4 regions of the Nakamurella deserti genome follow, and region 3 is predicted to be linked to each of the others. Evidence: riboswitches for the same ligand, from Rfam matches in the RefSeq annotation. Region 3 holds a riboswitch; each other region holds the start of a gene.
What was found. Region 3 has a riboswitch for S-adenosylmethionine ahead of DB033_RS16320 (MetQ/NlpA family ABC transporter substrate-binding protein). Riboswitches for the same ligand answer to the same signal wherever they lie in the genome.

Region 1: linked by a shared signal. The riboswitch ahead of DB033_RS17105 (TIGR04028 family ABC transporter substrate-binding protein) and the one ahead of DB033_RS16320 (MetQ/NlpA family ABC transporter substrate-binding protein) in region 3 are both predicted to bind S-adenosylmethionine.
Region 2: linked by a shared signal. The riboswitch ahead of DB033_RS11970 (DUF4395 domain-containing protein) and the one ahead of DB033_RS16320 (MetQ/NlpA family ABC transporter substrate-binding protein) in region 3 are both predicted to bind S-adenosylmethionine.
Region 4: linked by a shared signal. The riboswitch ahead of DB033_RS14450 (bifunctional o-acetylhomoserine/o-acetylserine sulfhydrylase) and the one ahead of DB033_RS16320 (MetQ/NlpA family ABC transporter substrate-binding protein) in region 3 are both predicted to bind S-adenosylmethionine.

What each region holds. Positions count from the first base shown of each region.
Region 1 is NZ_QCXS01000003.1:832,895-837,835, forward strand. Features, by position in the region: gene DB033_RS17090 (dipeptide ABC transporter ATP-binding protein) at 1-116, opposite strand, end outside; gene DB033_RS17095 (ABC transporter permease) at 113-1,033, opposite strand; gene DB033_RS17100 (ABC transporter permease) at 1,035-1,973, opposite strand; gene DB033_RS17105 (TIGR04028 family ABC transporter substrate-binding protein) at 2,090-3,709, opposite strand; SAM riboswitch class IV at 4,099-4,212, opposite strand; gene DB033_RS17110 (EamA family transporter) at 4,286-4,941, opposite strand, start outside.
Region 2 is NZ_QCXS01000002.1:2,614,438-2,619,378, reverse strand. Features, by position in the region: gene DB033_RS11980 (DedA family protein) at 1-253, opposite strand, end outside; gene DB033_RS11975 (PucR family transcriptional regulator) at 454-1,644, shown strand; gene DB033_RS11970 (DUF4395 domain-containing protein) at 1,648-2,139, opposite strand; SAM riboswitch class IV at 2,174-2,287, opposite strand; gene DB033_RS11965 (TerC family protein) at 2,776-3,885, shown strand; gene DB033_RS11960 (hypothetical protein) at 3,997-4,224, opposite strand; gene DB033_RS11955 (FAD-dependent oxidoreductase) at 4,221-4,941, opposite strand, start outside.
Region 3 is NZ_QCXS01000003.1:666,867-671,807, forward strand. Features, by position in the region: gene DB033_RS16300 (DHA2 family efflux MFS transporter permease subunit) at 1-452, shown strand, start outside; gene DB033_RS16305 (M56 family metallopeptidase) at 532-1,422, opposite strand; gene DB033_RS16310 (BlaI/MecI/CopY family transcriptional regulator) at 1,427-1,783, opposite strand; gene DB033_RS16315 (response regulator transcription factor) at 1,853-2,515, shown strand; SAM riboswitch class IV at 2,631-2,746, shown strand; gene DB033_RS16320 (MetQ/NlpA family ABC transporter substrate-binding protein) at 2,981-3,946, shown strand; gene DB033_RS16325 (methionine ABC transporter ATP-binding protein) at 3,981-4,941, shown strand, end outside.
Region 4 is NZ_QCXS01000003.1:229,526-234,466, forward strand. Features, by position in the region: gene metX (homoserine O-acetyltransferase MetX) at 1-946, opposite strand, end outside; gene DB033_RS14450 (bifunctional o-acetylhomoserine/o-acetylserine sulfhydrylase) at 987-2,390, opposite strand; SAM riboswitch class IV at 2,613-2,728, opposite strand; gene DB033_RS14455 (hypothetical protein) at 2,850-3,452, opposite strand; gene DB033_RS14460 (GNAT family N-acetyltransferase) at 3,986-4,528, shown strand; gene DB033_RS14465 (ribonucleotide-diphosphate reductase subunit beta) at 4,643-4,941, opposite strand, start outside.

The DNA.
Region 1 (4,941 bases), 170 kb from region 3:
CCGGGGGCGATCTCCCAGCTGACGTCGTGCACGGCCCGGTGCCAGCGTGAGTCGCTGTGCCGGTAGGAGATCGACACGTCGGTCAACCGCAGCACGGGTGTCCCCGGTGCCGTCATCGTGCGCTCCCGTTGATCGACCGGCTGATCCGGTTGGTGGCCAGCACCACGACGACCACGACGGCGCCGGGCACGGTGGTCAGCCACCACGAGGTGGCCAGGTAGTTGCGGCCCTCGGCGATCAGCAGGCCCCACTCCGGGGTGGGCGGCGGGGCGCCGTAGCCGAGGAAGCCCAGCGTCGAGATGGCCATGATGGCCGAACCGAACTGCACGGCGGCCAGCGCGATGATCGGGCTCACCGAGTTGGGCAGGATGTGCCGGCGCAGCACGCTGCCGAAGGTGCCGCCGCTGCCGAAGGCCGCCTCCACGTAGTCGGTCCGGCGCACCCGCAGCACCTCCGAGCGGGTCAGCCGCGCGAACGCGGCGACGGCGGCGACACCGACGGCGATGGCGGCGTTGACGGTGCCGAAACCCAGCACGATGACGATGCTCAGCGACAGCAGCAGGCTGGGGATGGCCAGCAGCACGTCGACCACCCGCATCAGCAGCGCGTCGAGGAAGCCGCCGACCGACCCGGCGAGCAACCCGATGAGGGTGCCCACGACCAGGCCGACGCCGACGGCCACGAGCGCACCGGTGACCGACTGGACGGAGCCGTACACCAGGCGCGCGAACAGGTCCCGGCCGAGCTGGTCGGTGCCGAGCAGGTGGGCGCCGCCCGGGGCCTGCAGCTTCTCCCGGGCCACCCCGGAGGTGGCGCTGAAGTCGGTGAACCAGCCCGGCGCGACGGTCCACAGCAGCACGACGAGGACGACGAGCCAGGCCAGGACCAGCGTGGGACTCCAACGGCGCCAGTCGGCCAGGCGGGCACCGCGCCGGCGCCGCGGGGCCGGTGCGGTCGGGGTCACCGGTGCGGCGTCGGAGTCCAGCACCAGCGGTGCGCCGGCGCCGCCCGGGCCGGAGGTCAGAAAGGCCATGTCAGACACTCACTTTCGACTTCAGCCGCGGGTCGAGCACCGGGTACAGCAGGTCGACGACCAGGTTGACCAGCACGAACACCACCGCGGACAGCATCACCACGGCCTGCAGCACCGGGGCGTCCTGGCTGCGGACCGCGCTCTCGGTCATCTGGCCGATGCCGTTGAGCCCGAAGACGATCTCGGTGATGGCCGCCCCGCCGATGAGTTCGCCGAGCAGGATGCCGGCGATGGTCAGGGTGGGCAGCACGGCGTTGCGGCCGATGTGCCGGGTCAGCACCCAGGCGTCGCCGGCACCGCGGGCCCGGGCGACGGTGACGAACGGCTGGGTGCGCACGTCGTCGATGCTGCGCAGCAGCACCTGCGCCAGCGGCGCCGAGATCGGCACCGCCAGCGTCAGCACCGGCAGGATCAGGCCCTCCCAGAAGCCCGGGTTGATGACCGGGATGAGCTTGAGCCGGAACGAGAACAGCTGGATCAGCATGATGCCGAGCCAGAACACCGGCACCGAGATGAACAGCGCCGGCAGCGATTCCAGCAACGACCGCAGCCAGCGGAACGGCGACAGGTTGGCCAGCACGGCGATCCCGACGGCCAGCACCACGGCCAGCGCCAGCCCCAGGACGGCCAGCCGCAACGTGGGCGGGATGTTGGTCGCCAACTGCTGCGACACCGGCACGTCGGCCTGGATGGAGTAGCCCCAGTCGAGCGTGACGAAGTTGCCCAGCGCGTGCAGGTATTGGGTGACCAGCGAGGTGTCGGCGCCGTAGGAGACCCGGATGTCGGCGATCTGCTCCGGGCTGAGCCCCAGTTCCGGGTTCTGGAACTTGATCAGCAGGGCGTCACCGGGGAGGGCCTGCAGCAGCACGAAGGCCGCGGTGAAGGTCGCCCACAGCACGAGCAGGGCCTGACCGGCCCGTCCGAGCAGATAGCGCGTCATGAGGATCCTCAACGGTGTCAGCGGTGTGGTGCGGTGTCCCGGGGCCGGGCGGGCCGGCCCCGGGACGGTGGATCAGCGCTCGGAGAGCCAGGTGTCAGCGCTCGGAGAGCCAGGTGTCAGCGCTCGGAGAGCCAGGTGTCGTAGAAGCTGGGCCGGCCGACGGCCTCGAACTCCAGGCCGTTGACGTAGGTGCCGGCGGCGAAGATCTGCGGCTCCTCGAAGATCGGGATCAGCAGCGCCTGGTCGAGCACGTGGTTCTGGATGTCGCCGATGATCTCGAGGCGCTTCGCCGGATCGACCTCCGCGGTCTGGGCCTCGAGCAGCCCGTTCAGCTCGGTGTCGGTGTAGCTCTGCACGAGGGTGCTGCTGCCGCCGACCTGCAGCAGCCAGTCGCGGTTCTTCGGGTAGAAGCCGCTCTTGATGACGTCGGGGTCGGCGCGGCCGACCATCGCCACCAGCAGCGGGGTCTTGGCCGGGTCGAGGTTGTCCGCGGCGACGCTGCCGGCGTCACCGGGCAGCACCTCGAGCTTCACGCCGACCTTGGCCCACTGCTCCGAGACCAGCTGCAGCACCTGCTTGTTCTGCGGCTGCACGTAGGTGTGGTAGATGCTCAGCACCAACGGCTTCCCGTCCTTGACCCGGATGCCGTCGGCTCCCGGGACCCAGCCGGCCTCGTCCAGCAGCGCCTTGGCGCCGTCCGGATCGAAGGTCAGCTTGTCGGCCAGGTCGACGTAGCCGGGGGCGTCCTTGGCGAGCACCGAGGTGGCCTGCGGGTAGTTGTCGCTGAGCAGCGTGCTGACGACCTCGGCGCTGTCGGTGGCCTTGAGCAGCGCCTGCCGGACGCGCAGGTCGGCGACCAACGGGTTGTCCGGCCGGATCGCGATGCTGTCGTTCACCCCGCGGGTGGAGGCCCGCAGCAGTGCGAGTCCGGCCCCGGTGATCTGCGGCTCGTCGTAGGCCTCGACCTGGCGGATGGCGTCGGCCTGGCCGGCCAGCAGCGAGCCGATCCGGACGCTGTCCTCGGCGGCCACGATGAGCGTGATGCCGTCCAGGTAGGCCCGGCCCTGGTGGGCGGCGCTCGGCGGCGCCCAGTTGTAGTCCTCGCGGACCTTCAGGTCGATCTGCTTGCCCAGGGTCTCACCGGTGACCGTGAAGGGGCCGGAGCCGATGATGTTCGTCGCGGAACCGAGCTCCTCGTACGGCCGGGCCAGCGTGGCGGCCGAGACGAGGCCCGCGCCGATCGTCGCGGTGCCCTGCAGGAACCCCGGCGACGGCTTCTTGAAGAAGAACGTCACCGTGGAGGCGTCCTGGACCTCGCTGTGGTCGTAGTTGTTGAACACCTCCGACACGGGCTGCTTCAGGTCCGGGTTGCCCAGGCCGAAGGTGTCGTAGTTGTCGGCGACGGCCTGCGCGTCCAGCGCGGTGCCGTCGGAGAACGTGACGCCGGGCCGGATGACGAAGGTGTACTGGGTGAGATCGTCGTTGACGGTCCAGGACTCGGCGATCCACGGCTCGATCTCGAGGGTCTCGGGGTTCTGGTACGTCAGCTTGTCGGTGATCTGGTTGAGGATGCCGCCGTTGGGATAGAAGCCGCCGGACGGCGGATACAGGTTGGTGTGGGCGGCGCTGTCGAGATAGGTGAGGGTGCCGCCGGTGACCGGGGTGCCCGGCGCCGAGGCCGAGCCGGCCGCGGTGGTGGCCGGCGACGTGCCGTCGGAGCCACCGCACGCCGCCACCAGGGCGACGGCCGCGGCGGCGGCCAACGCCCCGAGGCGGCGGCCGAGCCGCGGTGCCCGCGAGCGGGGAGTATTCGACACGTCGGACGTCACAACGGGTTCCTTTCTGGGCCGGAACGGCGCGAGTGCCGGGTTCCGGGGGATGCGGGGAGCGGGCGGCCACCGTGCGACGGCGCCGGGAGCGAGCGTCCGGGGAGGACCGGACGTCGTGGTACGGGGAGGGGACACCGCGGGCGGTGTCGGCCTGGTCAGGCGGTAACAGGACCCCGACACAGCATCGAGCTGGTCCGGCCGAGATCGACGTGCCGGCGCCGGTACGCGCAGAGACCACGCACGGGGAGCGCGGGGTGCTGGTGCATGGATCCGGCCTGTTCTGTGCTGGGCCGTGTCGGCCGCGCTTGCGGTTCCGCGGGATGCGGTCGCCTGGTCGTCATCCGGAGCACCCCGCCGCGTCGGAGGGTTGCTGTCCAGCGAGCCGGAGCTGCGTGCTGGAACTCTTGACCGGTACCGAAGTTACTGCCGTTCACCGACGATCCACAAGTTGTGTGGTGCCGTTCACAACCTCGGGGCGGCAGGTCAGCCGGTGGCGAGTTCCCCACCGGACTTGCGGGCGCTGAGGACGATGGCCGCGCAGACCAGCGCCATGCCGGTGATCTCCGCGGCGTGCGGGATCTGCGCCAGGAACACCGCGCCGGTGACAGCGGCGGTCACCGGGAGCAGCGCCAGCAGGATGGCGAACCGGGCGGCGGTGACCTTGCGCAGCACGACCTGTTCGATCGCGTACGGGATCACCGAGCTGAGCACCGCGATGCCGACCAGGGCGAGCAGCGCCGGGCCGTGGGAGACGATGCCGCCGACCTGCCAGACGCAGAACGGCGCGAACACCAGCGCGCCGGCGGTCATCCCGACACTCAGGGAGGTGATGCCGTCGCGGGTGGAGGCGATGCGGCGGCCGAGGATGATGTAGAACGCCCAGAACAGGCCGGACCCGAAGATGGCCACCAGCCCGATCACCACCGAGGTGGTCCAGCCGCCCTCCAGGCTGACGCCGGCCAGCAGCACGACTCCGGCCAGCGCCAGGGCGATCCCGAGCCGGTCACGCCAGCCGGTGCCGGTGATCGCGGCCACCGCGACCGGTCCGAGGAACTCGATGGCCACCGCGGTACCCAGCGGCAGGTGCTCGATGGCGACGTAGAAGCAGAGGTTCATCGCGGCGAGCACCACTCCGAACC
Region 2 (4,941 bases), on a different contig from region 3:
CGACGAAGGCGGCCAGCGCCAGCAGTGCGACGAACAACCAGATGTTGATGTCGATACCGCCGGCGGCGCCCTGGGCGACCAGCAGGCCGGCCAGGAATAGCAGCGTGTCACCGGGGAGGAAGAAGCCGATCAGGATGCCGCACTCGGCGAAGATGATCAGCAGCACGCCGACCACCGCCCACGATCCCAGCGAGGAGATCAGGTTCGAGGGGTCCAGCCAGCCGGGCAGCAGGGCGAGTTCAGTCGTCATCATCGTCGACCAGTATGGATCAGTGACCCCGCCGTTCGGGGGCTTCGCGAGGAAGGCCACACCCACGCAACCTGCGGTTCCCCCGGTCGCCGGACCGGGTTCACGCTGCGTGGTGGCGCCCGCGGTGGGGTGGGCGCGCGGTCGAGCCGGTACCTTGCTCATCGGTGCGGGCCCGTCCGCCGGTGTCCGATCCGGGAGGCAGCGTGACGCAGGGTCCACCGGTGGCCGAGATCGGCGCCCGCGCGGCCGCCGACGCCGGTGGGGTGGATGTCGCCCTGCTGGACGACTTCCTGCCGGTGCTGGTCGACGCGGTCGCGTCCGGCCGGCGGCTGCAGCGCCGCGACCTCGCCCGCTACCGGGACGCCGGCCGCGCGGCGGCCGATCGAGGGGTGCCGCCGCGGGCGCTCGTCGATCTCTACCTGTCCGCCGCCTGGCGGCTCTGGCGGCATCTCCCCGAGGTGGTCGCGGCCCGGGACGATCCGGCGGCGGTCGTGCAGGCCGGTGAGGTGATGCTGCGGTCGGTCGACGACGCCGTCGCCGTCCTCATCGAGGGGTACCAGCTCGCCCGGCGGGATCTCGTCCGGTCGCAGGTCGCCGCCCGCCGGGAGTTCGTGGACGACCTGCTGATCGGGGGCGCGCAGGCGCTGCCCAACCTCGTGCAGCGCGCCGGCCTGTTCGGCCTGAGCCTGGTGGGCCCGCAGGCGGTCATCGTGGTGCGCGCCGAACGCGACTTCACCGACAGCTCTCCGCTGACGACCCTGCTCGAACGGGCCATCCAGGGCGGCAGCGCCGACGCCGACGCGCTGGTCACCACCAAGGACGGACTCCTGGTCGTCGTGTTCGCCGCGCCGGACCGGGCGGCGATCGACGAGGTGATCGCGGGCCTGACCGGAAGCCTGCCGTCGGATCCCGGGGAGGGGGTCAACCTCCGCCGGACCGCCGCGGTGGGCTCCTGGCGGATGGGGGTGGGCCGGGCGCACCAGGGCCCCGGCGGCGTGCGGGCGTCCTACGAGCAGGCGCTGGAGGCACTCGAGCTGGGTGCCCAGCTGGGCGGGACCGCCCAGGTGCTGGACGCGGCCGATCTGCTGATGCACCGGGTTCTGGTGCGCGACCGGGCCGCGATGCTGGAGCTTGTCGAGACGGTGCTGGCGCCGTTGGTGCACGCCCGGGGCGGTGTCGAGCCGATGCTGCAGACCCTCGAGGCGTACTTCGCCGCGGGTGGTAACGCCTCCCTGGCCGGTCGCTCGCTGCACCTGTCGGTGCGGGCGCTGACCTACCGGCTGGCCAAGATCGCCGAACTTACCGGACGCGACCCCGCCGACCCGGCGCAGCGCTTCGAGCTGCAGACCGCGGTCACCGGCGCCCGGCTGCTGGGCTGGCCGGACCGGGCCTGACCGTCAGGAGGTGGCCGAGGGTCGCCGCAGCCGGATGTCGTTGCACGCCTCGCACACCGACGCCGGGATGACGCCGAGCGCCTGCAACCGACCGAAGGCGACGCAGCCGAGACACACGGCGAACACCGACTCCAGCGTGGCCGCCACGGTGATCATCCCGACCAGCACCAGGGCGGCGGTGGGAGAACCGGTGACGAGGCACCCGAAGGCCGCGATCGACAACGTCGCGCCGACGGCCTGCGCGAACCGCTTGGGCGGTCCGGGCACGGGTACCGCCGGGCCGAGTCGCGGCGCGATGACCTGGGTGGCGAGCCGCCCGAACAACGAGAACCGCGGCCCCGCCGCCACCCGGGCGAGAAAGCCCAGGGCCAGCAGGCCCAGCAACCAGGGGCTGCCGGTGACCAGCACGGCGGTACTCAGCAGCACGACCAGGCCGGCGACGGCCCGCGCGGCCTTCTCGTTGACGGGGTGGGGGAAGGCGAACACCGCAGCCACGGCAGCTCCCGGGAACGGGACCGGACGGCATCCGGTCACGACGTTGCCGGCGTCGGTCGACGCCGGCCAGGTGGTTCTCCTGGAGCACCCCGTCGTCGCGGAGGGTTGCCGGTCAGCCAGCCAGAGCTTGTCGCTGACGCTCATCACCTGAACGCCACGATACCGGGCGCGCATCCGGGTCTGGACTGCGTCGGCGACACCGCGACAGCCCGCGCCCGGGCGCGCATCCGGTCGGGCGTGGGTCGGTGACAGCACGGCAGCCCGCGCCCGACGTGCGTCCGGTCGGGCGTGGGTCGGTGACGCCGCGACAGCCGCGCCTCGGTTGCGCGCGGGTCCGGCGCCACCGCGACAGCCGCGCCCGGGGGTGCGTCCGGGGGGCCGGTCGGCGTCGGGCCGGAGTCGGCTGACCTCCATCCGCGTCCCGTCGGTCCGCGGTCGCACACCACTCCGAGGGCTTTGACAGACGTTTACCATCTTCGGAGTGAATCTGCCGAGGTTCGGCAACGAAAAGGGCGCACCTTGTGTCGAAGTGTTCATGGTTGGGCAGTCGGAAGGGCGGCACTCTGGAGACATCGCGGCGAGGTCTGCCGCAGCGCCAACCCGCACCACACCCGACTCCCCCTGCGAAGGACTGCCGTGAACGTTCCCCTCTGGGCCTGGGCCGCTTTCGGCGCCGTGGTCGTCATCATGCTGGCCGTCGACCTGCTCGCCCATCGCGGTGCGCACGTCATCAAGTTCAAGGAAGCCGCCATCTGGAGCGCGGTCTGGGTCGGCCTCTCGCTGATCTTCGCCGTCGTCGTCTGGTTGACCCTGGGCGGCGGCGCCGCGGTCGACTTCACCACCGCGTGGTTGCTGGAGAAGTCCCTCAGCGTCGACAACCTGTTCGTCTTCGCGCTGATCTTCGGCTACTTCAAGGTGCCCCGTGAGTACCAGCACCGGGTGCTGTTCTACGGCGTCATCGGCGCCCTGGTGTTCCGCGGCATCTTCCTCGCCGCCGGTGTCGCCATCGTCACCAAGTTCACCGCCGTGCTGTTCGTCTTCGGCGCCATCCTGATCTACAGCGCGATCAAGATGCTCAAGGACGATGACGAGTCGATGGACCCGGGCAAGAGCTTCGCGGTCCGGATGCTCCGCAAGATCGTGCCCGTGTCCGACGAGTACCGCGGCACCAAGTTCTTCTACAAGGAGGCGGGCAAGCGCATCGCCACCCCGCTGCTGGCGGTCGTGGTGGCCATCGAGGCCGCGGACCTGATCTTCGCCGTCGACAGCGTGCCGGCCGTGCTGGCCGTCAGCAGCGACCCGTTCATCGTCTACTCCAGCAACGCCTTCGCCATCCTGGGCCTGCGTGCCCTGTACTTCCTGCTCGCCGGGATGCTGAAGAAGTTCCACCTGCTGAGCAAGGGTCTCGCCTTCATCCTCGCCTTCATCGGCGTGAAGCTGTTCCTGCAGGCCGGCCACAAGACCATCTCGACCTCCATCCCGGAGATCCCGTCGCTGGTCTCGCTGGCGGTCATCGTCGTCGCGTTGACGCTCTCGATCGTGCTGTCGCTGCGCAAGCCGCTGCCGCCGGAGGAGGAGGAGACGCTGGAGGACGCGGAACTGCAGGCCCACGACCGCCACGACATCGTGGACGGCATCGAGCACCCGCACACGTCGGCCGACCGGGCCGAGGGTGCCGCCGCGGCCGCCGCGGCGGTGGCCACCGAGGACCGGCCCGGCCCGACCGGGCGGCCCGACCGCAGCTGATCCATCCGGGTCCATGGACCCGCCGACCCGCCGACGCCGGGCCGCTCACCGTGAGCGGCCCGGCGTCCGGTCGTTCGGGGTGCGGAAGGGCCGGAACTGCGCGGATCCGGCTCAGACGAGCGTCAGGACGGCTGCCAGGATGCCGATGACCAGTCCGGCGATGGCTGCCGCGAGGACCAGCTGCACGATGGTCATCGGCGGGCGGGCCGCCACCGGTCGGGCGGTCGCGGTGCTGCGTGTCGGCACACGGGGCGTGCCGCCGGCCCGGGCGCGCAGAGCCTCGGCCAGGATCTGCTCCGAGCTCTTGCCCGCGTCGCCGGACCTGCGGGGGTCGGTCATCGCTGGTGCTCCTCTCCGGTCAGGGCGAGGGCGACCGCGTCGCGTGCCGTGCCCCACGACCATTGAACCCCGTTGCCGCCGTGGCCGTAGTGATGCACCACCCGGGTGCGGCCCACGGTGCCGGCCTCGACGCGCATCGTGGAACGGCGCGGACGCAGCCCCACCTCGACCCCGAGAACCTCGGCACCCCGCAGTCGCGGCTCGCGCGCCGCGGCCCGTTCCAGGATCGCTGCGGTGACCCCGGGGTCGGGGGTGCGGTCCCAGACGCCGGGCACGGACACGCCGCCGAGGACGACCCGGTCGCCGTACGGGAACCAGCTCGTCCACGCGGCGGCGTGGCCCTCGTAACAGAACTCGTCCAGACCGGGATCGGCGACGATGACGTGCTGGCCGCGCACCGGGTGCAGATCGGCATCGCCGGTGAGCCTTCCGGCGGCGACGCCGGCGCAGTTGACCACCACCGGCGCCATCGCAGCGGCCTCGGCCAGGGTCGCCACCGTGCCGAGCTCCACGACACCGCCCGCCCGGCCGAGCCGCTCGACGAGGTAGGGAAGATAGACGCGCATGTCGGCCAGCGGGAGTTCCGCGCGGTAGGTGGTCCCGGGCCGGGGGATCGCGTCCTCTCCGGTGCACACCGCGTACCCGGGCGTGGCCCGGATCGAGGGCTCCGGCTCGCCGGGCTCGAAGAGCCGGCCGCGGCGGACCCGGACCCCCGAC
Region 3 (4,941 bases):
TGATGGGCGTGGCCAACGCGTTCATCTGGTCGCCGTTGTCGGCCACCGCCACCCGCAACCTGCCGCGGCAGCTGGCCGGCGCCGGCTCCGGGGTCTACAACACGACCCGGCAGATCGGTGCCGTCCTGGGCAGTGCGGGCATCGGCACGCTCATGCAGAGCCGGCTCGTCGCCGAACTCCCGACCGGCGCCGGGGTCGATCCGGCCGCCGCCGAGATGACCGCGGGTGCGCTGCCCGGCTCCCTCCGGGAGGGTTTCGCCGACGCCATGGGGCAGGCCCTGCTGCTGCCCGCCGCGGTGCTGGTCATCGGCCTGATCGCGGCCCTGATGTTCACCCGGACGCCGGCGCCCACCGGACACCGTGCACCGGCGGAGCCCGCTCCGCAGGACACGGCCGGGCAGACCCCCGCGACCGCCGGGGCGAGCTACGGACGGCACGCGGCCGCCGGCTGAGGATCGGACTCCCCCGGGCCCGACCGGCCTACCCGGTGCGCCCAGGTGCGCCGGTCGCTCCGGGGTGACGTGGCCCGGGTCAGAACGCCGGCACCAGCACCAGCAGCGTGGGCAGCAGGAGCAGCCCGGCCGCGGCGGCGTGAGCGGCGCGCCGGATCCCCGGACGCGTCTCGGCGGGCCGGTCCAGCCGCGCCGAGCGCAGCGCGACGGCCTGGTTCGCGGTCGGTCCGCCGAGCCGGCACAGGGCGGTCCGCAGCGCGGCCCGCTCGTCGACGGTGACCGCCGCCGCATCGTCGGCCATCATCTCGACGAGCGCCGCCACCGCGCGCTGCGCCCGGCGGACGCTGTTCAGGAACGGCAACGCCGCGCCCCAGGCGACGAACGGCAGCACCACCACGTCGTGCCGCAACCGCAGGTGGGCGCGCTCGTGCGCGAGCACCAGCCGCAGCTCGGTGTCGGTCAGCGCGTCCAGCGTGCCGCGCGACACCACCAGCCGGGGCACCGCACCGGGCAGGCAGTACGCGACCGCGGTCGGGTGATCGAGGACGAGGACACCCGGTTCGACCGGCCACGGGGTGGCCAGGATGTCGAGGGCGTCGTGCTGCTGCCGCCGGGCCGCGCCGGCCCGGGCGATGCTGCGCACCAGCGTCCAGAACAACCGCAGGCCCAGCGCCACCGTCAGCACCAGCACGACCAGCCGCGCCGCCCCCCAGCCACGCAGCGGACGGCCGTCGGCGATGTTGCCCAGCACCGTCCCGACCGCGCCCGGCAGGCTCGTGCCGTGATCGTGGAAGGCGAGCTCGAGACCGGCGCCGAGCAGGGAGAGCCCGGCGGCGAGACCCACCGCCTGCCACAGCACCAGCGCCGCGACCGGTTCGCGCTCCACCCACCGGGCGCGGCTCAGCAGCCGCGGGACCGGGTCGGCCAGCAGCACGGCGAGGATCGCCAGCAACCCCCCGGTCAGCAGCACGGGATCAGTCGCGCCGGCGGCGGCGCAGCGCTCCGCGCAGCACGTCGGCCTCCTCGGCCGAGGCCCCGCCGACGAAGTGTGCCAGCGCCGCCGACGGATCCGCGGCGTCGGCGAGCACCGCCCGCAGGGTCTCGGCGACGTGCTCCTCCCGGGTGGCCGTCGGAGCGAACGACGCCGCCCGGCCGACCTTGTGGCGGACGACGAAACCCTTGCCCTCCAGCCGCGACAGGACGGTGAGCAACGTGGTGGCCGCGAGGTCCGGATTGGGCAGCCGCGTGGCGAGCTCCGCCACGGTCAACGGACCGGAGCCGTCCCAGAGGACGTTCATCACAGCCCGCTCGAGATCGCCGAGGGTCTTCACGTCCGCACCGTCCAGAACTTGTTCTACGTCATGTAGAAACTTCTACCTTGTGTAGAGCATACTGGGTGCATGACCTCGACGGCAGCCCCGGTTCGTCCGGGTCCCGCCGTGGCCGTGGCCGAGCCGACGACGCGGGTGCTGCTGGTCGACGACCGTCCGCTGGTGCGGGTCGGTCTGATGTCGATCCTGGAGGGTTCCCGCGCCGAGGTCCGCGCCGTCGGCTCGCTCACCGACGCCCTGACCGCCGTGGCGGCCGCACCCGCCGGCGGCTACCGGACGATCGTGGTCGCCGCCCACCTCATCGACGCCACCACCTGGTGCCGACTGGCCGACGCCGCGCCCGGGGTCGCCCTGGTCGCCCTCGGCGGAGACCGCCGCACCGATCCGGCGTGCGCCCGCTTCGCCCCGCTGCCCGAGAACGCGGCCTCGCCGGCCATCCGGGCCGCCCTCACCGCGACCGCCCGGTCCAGCTGTCCGAGCCGGCGCGGCTGCGCCCTCCGAGACGAGACCACCGACTGCACACCGCAGGAACTGCGCATCCTGCGGCTGATCGGCGACGGCCTGTCCAACCGCGAGATCGCCGCACGGCTGGGCATCGCCGAGAAGACGGTGAAGAACTACATCACCGGCCTGTTCGCCAAGCTCGGCGTCAGCCGGCGCACCCACGCCGCGGCGATCGCCTGGCGGCTGCACGGCATCGGCACCGCACCCGCCGCACCTCCTCCGGCCTGACGACGCGGCCCACACCGCGCGAGAGCACCGGTTGCGCAACGGTAGTCACGTCCGCGGCCCGAGATCACACCCCGTCGGTTTGACGCCTCCGCCGCGGCTGCCTACCGTGGGCGACGGTCACGAGTGCCAGCAACAAGCCCCGGCTAGCTGGCCGGCAACCCTCCTGTGCGGCGGGGTGCTCCGGGTGACGACCAGGTGGCGGACCGTCCCGGTCCGGCGCAAGCGCACTGTTGCCGAGGAGTTCCGCGTTGTCCCCGTCTGCCCTGACGTCCCCGTCCCGTCCGTCCGTGCGCCCGTCGCCCGGCCGGGCCATGTCCGGGGGCTGTCGCCGGCCCTGACGTCCCGCGGACCTGCCTGACGGGTCCGCACCCCCCGCACCGCGTCCCGTCGCCGCTCCGCACCGCCTCCCCGGTGGTGCACGGCCGCGCCCGGCGACCGGTGTCCCGTCCCCCTGGAGGTACACCCATGAGCACCACCCCCGACTCACCCACCCCGTCCGGTATCACCGCTCTACCCGCCCGCCCCGGCCGCGACCGCGGCCCCACCCGCTGGATCGTGCTCGCCGTGGTGGCCGTGGTGGCCGTCGCCGGCATCCTGTTCGCGACGCTGCGCGGCGGCGACGAGCCCGCGGCCGCCGCCGACCGGGTCACCGTCAAGGTCGGCACCACCGAGGCCAGTGCCGACTACTGGCCCATCCTGGTCGATCTCGCGGCCAGGGAGAACATCGACATCCAACTGGTCAACTTCACCGACTACACCCAGGCCGACCCGGCGCTCTCCCAGGGTCAGATCGACCTGAACCTGTTCCAGCACCTGCTGTTCCTGGCCAACTACAACGTCGCCAACTCCGACACCCTGACGCCGATCGGCGCGACCGTGGTGGTACCGCTGGGCGTCTACTCCGGCAAGCACACCGATCTCGCGCAGATCCCGGCCGGCGGCCAGGTCGCCATCCCGAACGACGCCACCAACCAGGCCCGCGCCCTGCTGGTGCTGCAGCAGGCCGGCCTGATCAGCCTGACCGGTGGTGGCGACCCGCTGAGCACCCCCGCCGACATCGACGCCGCCGCCTCGAAGGTGACCGTGACGCCGGTGGACGCCGCCCAGACGGTGGCCTCGCTGCCCTCGGTCGACGCCGCGGTCATCAACAACAACTTCGCCCTGGACGCCGATCTCGACCCGTCGAAGGCGCTGTACAACGACGATCCGGCGGCGCCGGCGGCCGAGCCGTACATCAACGCCTTCGTCGCGCGCGCGGACCAGAAGGACAACCCCACCTTCCTGCGGATCGCCCAGCTCTACCACGACCCGTCGGTGACGGCGGCGGTCGTCGCGGCGTCCAAGGACACTGCCGTCATCGTCGACCGTCCCGCCGCCGACCTCGGCACCATCCTGGCCGGCCTGGAGACCGTCGTCCGGGACGCCTCGTGAACCGGGAACCCCTCCGCTGCCGAGGGTTGCGGCGGTGACCCCGGTCATCGAGTTCCGGGACGTCACCAAGACCTACCGAGGCAAGGGCTCCGCGGTGACCGCGGTGGACGGCGTCTCGTTGAGCATCGAGCGCGGCGAGATCTTCGCCGTGATCGGCTATTCCGGCGCCGGCAAGAGCACGCTGGCCCGGCTGGTCAACGTGCTTGAGCGGCCGACCTCCGGCGAGGTGGTCATCGACGGGCGAGCGGTGTCGGCGCTGTCCGAGCGGGAGGTGCGCCCGGTGCGCGCCACCATCGGCACCGTGTTCCAGCAGTTCAACCTGTTCCGCTCGCGCACCGTCTACGGCAACGTGGCCTACCCGTTGAAGGTGGCGGGCTGGTCGAAGGAGGCCGTCGAGGCGCGGGTGACCGAGTTGTTGCACTTCGTCGGCATCACCGACAAGGCGTGGGAGTACACCGACCAGTTGTCGGGCGGGCAGAAGCAGCGGGTCGGGATCGCGCGGGCGCTGGCCAACCAGCCGACGATCCTGCTCGCCGACGAGGCGACCAGCGCACTGGACCCGGAGACCACCCACGACGTGCTCCGGCTGTTGAAGCGGGTCAACGCCGAACTGGGCGTGACCATCGTGGTCATCACCCACGAGATGGACGTGGTGCGCACCATCGCCGACCGCGTCGCGGTGCTGGAGCGGGGCCGGGTGATCGAGATCGGTTCCACGTTCGACGTCTTCGCCTCACCGCGGACACCGACCGCACGGACCTTCGTCGGAACCGTCCTGCGGGACCGGCCCGACGCGGCCGAGGTCGCCCGGCTGGAGGCGGCCCACCAAGGCCGGCTGGTCAGCGTGGGGGTCACCGACGGCAACGGGATCGGCGCCGTCCTCGGCGCCGCCGCCCGCGAGGGCGACGTCGGCTTCGAGATCGTGCACGGCGGTATCGGCGCGCTGGACGGCCGGTCGTTCGGCACCCTCACCCTCGCCCTGACCGGCAGTGATC
Region 4 (4,941 bases), 440 kb from region 3:
CGTGGTACTCGAGGTAGGACTGCACGGCGTAACGCCCGCCGTCGGCGGTGCTCTCCCCCGGCTGGTCCTGACGACCGAACCGGGTGTTGAGCTCGTGCTCGCTGCGGTAGGTCGCGTGCGCGATCTGCCGCGCCACCGCCATCCCGGCCAACGGCCATTCGCCGTCGTAGTAGTCACCGCCGTGGAAGTGCGGATCCGCCCGGATGGCCGACAGCTGCGGCGTGGTCCAGCCGATCTGGTCGGCTGAGGAGTAACCGCAGGTGGCCAGGGCGACGGCCGCCTGCAACCGGCCGGGCTGGCCGACGGCCCACTCCATCACGCGCATCCCGCCCATGGAGCCGCCGATGACGGCCAGGAAGGTCCGGATGCCGAGCGCGTCGGCCAGTGCGGCCTCCGCGGCGACCTGGTCGCGGATGGTGAGGGTGGGGAACCGGGAGCCGTAGGGACGCCCGTCCGCCGCGATGGACGACGGGCCGGTGGTGCCCTGGCAGCCGCCGAGCACGTTCGGCGCGACGACGAACAGCTCGTCGGTGTCCAGCACCGCGCCGGGGCCGATCAGACCGTCCCACCACCCGGGCGTCGGCTGACCCGGTCCGGCCGGGCCGACCACGTGCGCGTCACCGGTGAGCGCGTGCAGCACCAGCACCGCGTTGCCGCCTGCCTCGTCGAGCGTGCCCCAGGTCTCGTACGCCATCCGGACGTCCGGCAGCACGGCGCCGTTCTCCAGCACGAGGTCGCCGATGTCGGCGAAGCGGCGGCCCGCCACCGGATCGCCTTCCCGCCAGATCTCCGGACGCGGCGTCACTTCGACGCGGGACAGCGGCGAGACGGTGACGTCGGGGCGCCGCCCGGGAACGGCGGACAGCACCGCCCCCGCCCGGACGCCGGTGGAGCCGGCTCCCGGGTCGGGCGCGGTGCGATCGGCGTAGGCCATGGAGATCAGCATGCCAGTTTCGTGGTCGTAGGAGTGTGAACGTTCAACGATCTCAGACGCCCGCGGGGGCCACTTCCGGTTCGACGGGCTCGACGGCGGCGTCCGCCGGCTCGGCCACGGCGGCCTCGTTCGCGGCGGCCGCCGCGGCGAAGCCCTTCTCCAGATCGGCCAGGATGTCGTCGATGTGCTCGATACCGACCGCGAGCCGGATCAGGCCCGGGGTGACGCCGGTGCTGGCCTGCTCCTCGGGGGTGAGCTGCGAGTGGGTCGTGGACGCCGGGTGGATGACCAGCGACCGCACGTCACCGATGTTGGCGAGGTTGGAGAAGATCTCGAGTCCGTCGGCGAACGCCTCTCCCGCGGCCGCGCCGCCCTTCACCTCGAACGCGACGATGGCGCCGCCACCGTTCGGGGAGTACTTCCGCTGCAGCGCATGCCATTTCGACGACGCGAGGGCCGGGTAGTTCACCGAGGCGACCTCCGCCCGACCCTCGAGGAACTCCGCGACCGCGGTCGCGTTGGCGACGTGGCGCTCCAGCCGCAGCGACAACGTCTCCAGCCCCTGGTTGAGCAGGAAGGCGTTGAACGGTGTGGTGGCCGGGCCGAGGTCGCGCAGCAACTGCAGGCGGGCCTTGAAGATGAACGCGACGTTGACGCCGAACAACCCGTCCGGGCCCAGGTCGACGCCCCAGGTGAGGTTGTTGTAGCTCGGGTCCGGGGTGTTGAAGATGCTGAACTTCTCGGGATCCGCGGTCCAGTCGAAGTTCCCGGAGTCGACGATGACACCGCCGATGGCGACGCCGTGCCCGCCCAGGTACTTGGTGGTCGAGTGCACCACGATGTCGGCGCCGTGCTCCAGCGGCCGGATGAGATACGGGGTGGCGACGGTGTTGTCGACGATCAGCGGCACTCCGTTGGCGTGCGCGACGCCGGAGACGCCTTCGAAGTCGAGGATGTCCAGTTGCGGGTTGGAGATGGACTCGGCGTAGAAGGCCTTGGTGTTGGGCAGCACCGCCGCCTGCCAGGACTCGAGGTCGTCCGGGTTCTCGACGAAGCTGACCGTGATGCCGAACTTCGGCAGCGTGTAGTGCAGCAGGTTGTAGGTGCCGCCGTACAGGCGCGGGGAGGCGACGATGTGGTCGCCGGCGTTGGCCACGGTGAGCAGCGCGATCGACTCGGCGGCCTGCCCGGAGGCGACCAGCAGCGCACCGACGCCGCCCTCGAGCGCGGCGATCTTCTGCTCGACGGCGTCGTGGGTGGGGTTGTGGATGCGGGTGTAGATGTTGCCCAGCTCCTGCAGGGCGAACAGCTTCGCACCGTGCGCGGAGGAGTCGAAGGCGAAGGAGGTGGTCTGGTAGATCGGCAGCGCGCGGGCGTGGGTGGTGGCGTCGGGCGCCTGGCCGGCGTGGATCTGGAGGGTCTCGAACTTCCAGTCGTTGCTCACGGAGATGCTCATTTCTCGTCGCCGACGGCGACGGGGAGGGCGGTCCGACGGGGCGCGACAATGCGACGGTCGACGGCGGATCGCGGGGATCGGGGTGGTGCGGGCCGGTGGGGCTGATCGCGTGCGGCGGACGGATCCGGGCGGCGGGCGATCAGCCGCGCGTCAGCGGCGACAACACATTCGTGCACACACAGCGGCGCTCCGTTCAGGCGTCCCACTGGTCCACCTGCTGGCGGACCGCGCTTGTGTCCCGCACTTCGCGGGACACCGGGTCAATCACCCGGGGCACCCCACCGCGTGTGGAGGGTTGCCGCCCAGCGAGCCGGGGCTTGACGCTGGAACTCATGACCTGGTCGAAAGTGTATCCGACCGTTCGGGGGGACAACGGTGTGATCGCCGGGTCCGGCTCGGCCGCTCCGTACGGTCCGGCGACGGCGCGGGAGGGTTCCCCGAGAGCCGTCGTGTGCGCGGTCAGACCAGCAGCGCGTTGGTCGCCAGGTGCCCGGCGAAGATGTCGAGCACCTCCCGCGCCTGGACCCCGTCGCGGCGCGCGACGTAGTCGATCATCAGGCCGTCGAGGGTCGCCTGCACCAGGGCGGCGAGCTGCGGGACGGGGACGACCCATTCGATGCCGTACCGGGCCTCGACGCCGGCCAGCCACTGCTCGGCGATGCGCAGGTGGGTCGTGTGCAGCGAGAACCCCATCCGGGCCAGCAGCCCCGGGTCCCCCACCTGGCCGAGCAGCAGGACGTGCAGGGCGTGGTGCTCGTCGATCCGCTGCTCGATCATGTCCCAGACCGCACGCAGCGAGGTGCGCAGCCCGGTCTCCAGGCACGCGGCCAACCGGACGGGGCCGCCCGGATTGGCGACGTGCGAGTCGAGCAACCTCGCCGTGATCGCGACGTAGATGCTCTCCAGGGAATCGAACCAACGGTCGAACTCGGCCCGCCCGAGGCCGGCGGCGGCGCAGATCGCGTCGGCGTCGATCGCGCCGAGACCACGTTCGATGAGCAACGTGACCGTGCTGTGCAGGATGCGTTCGCGACCGTCGAGGGCGGTGTCGGGAGAGTGCACGGATCGCTCCTGTCGTGGGTCGCACCGGTCGGCGGATCTCGGGACCGGGCGGCTGTCGTGCGGGTCGCCCGGTGTGCGTGGTGGGCCCAACGGACGGTGCGGCTTGAATAATAATGCGCACGGGCCGGTCGCGAGGGCCGATCGAGTCGCCCGTCCGCTGGTGCCTCGGGGCGGGCCCGGTGGGATGGGCGGATGATCGGTGCCTGGCGGGTTGAGGTGGTGCTCACCGCCGAGCTCCAGAGCATCCGGCGGTCGGCGGAGTCGCCCGGCGCTCCGGGGCGGGCCCCGGTGGGATGAGCGGATGCACAGTGCCTGGCAGGTCGAGGTGGTGCACACCGCCGACCACGGGACCATCAAGCGTCCGATGACGTCGCCCATCCGCTGGCGCCAGGGAACGGGCCGCGATGGGATGGACGGATGCACAGCGCCTGGCAGGTCGAGGTGGTGCACACCGCCGACCACGGGACCATCAAGCGTCCGATGACGTCGCCCATCCGCTGGCGCCCGGGAACCGGCCGCGGTGGGATGAGCGGATGAACGGTGCCTGGCGGGTCGAAGTGGTGCACACCGCCGACCTGGGGAGCATCCGGCGGTCGGCGGTGCGGGCGCTGCTGTACGAGGTGTTCGATGACATGACCGAGCCCGACTGGGAGCACTGCCTCGGGGGCGTGCACGCGCTGACCGTGGCCGACGGCGGGATCGTGGCCCACGCGGCGCTGGTCGCGCGGCGCCTCGGACATCGTGGTCGCCCCCTGCGGGCCGGCTACGTCGAGGGCGTCGCGGTCCGCCCCGACCGGCAGCGGCAGGGTCTGGGGTCGGCGGTGATGGCACCCCTGGAGCGGATGATCGTCGACGCCTACGAGGTGGGGGCGCTGGCCGCCACGGACGACGGCGCCCGCTTCTACACGGCCCGCGGCTGGCGGTCCTGGGCCGGGCGCACCTGGTCGCTGACCCCGGACGGCGCGGTGCGCACCCCCGACGACGACGACTGCGTGTTCGTGTGGCCGGGTGCGTCGGAGCCACTGGACCTCACGGGCGACCTGCTCGCCGACTGGCGCGACGACTGCGCCTGGTGACCCCGGAACGCCAGAACGGGCGGCACCCGGGGCACGAAGCCTCCGGGTACCGCCCGTGTGCGGGGTGCGCCGCCGTGCGGCGCGGTCCGGCGCCTGACGGTCAGCGCCGGGTGGTCACCACTCCAGGCCGCCACCGGTCTGGTACTCGATGACGCGGGTCTCGAAGAAGTTCTTCTCCTTCTTGAGGTCCATCATCTCGCTCATCCACGGGAACGGGTTCTCCGTCTCGGCGAACAGCGGCTCGAGGCCGATCTGGACGCAGCGGCGGTTGGTGATGAAGTGCATGTACTGCTCGCACTGCGCGGCCGACAGGCCGAGCATGCCGGTGGACAGGGTCTCGCGGCCGTAGGCGATCTCCAGCTCACAGGCCTTGCGCAGCATGCCCGAGATCTCGGCGGCGAACTCGGCCGACC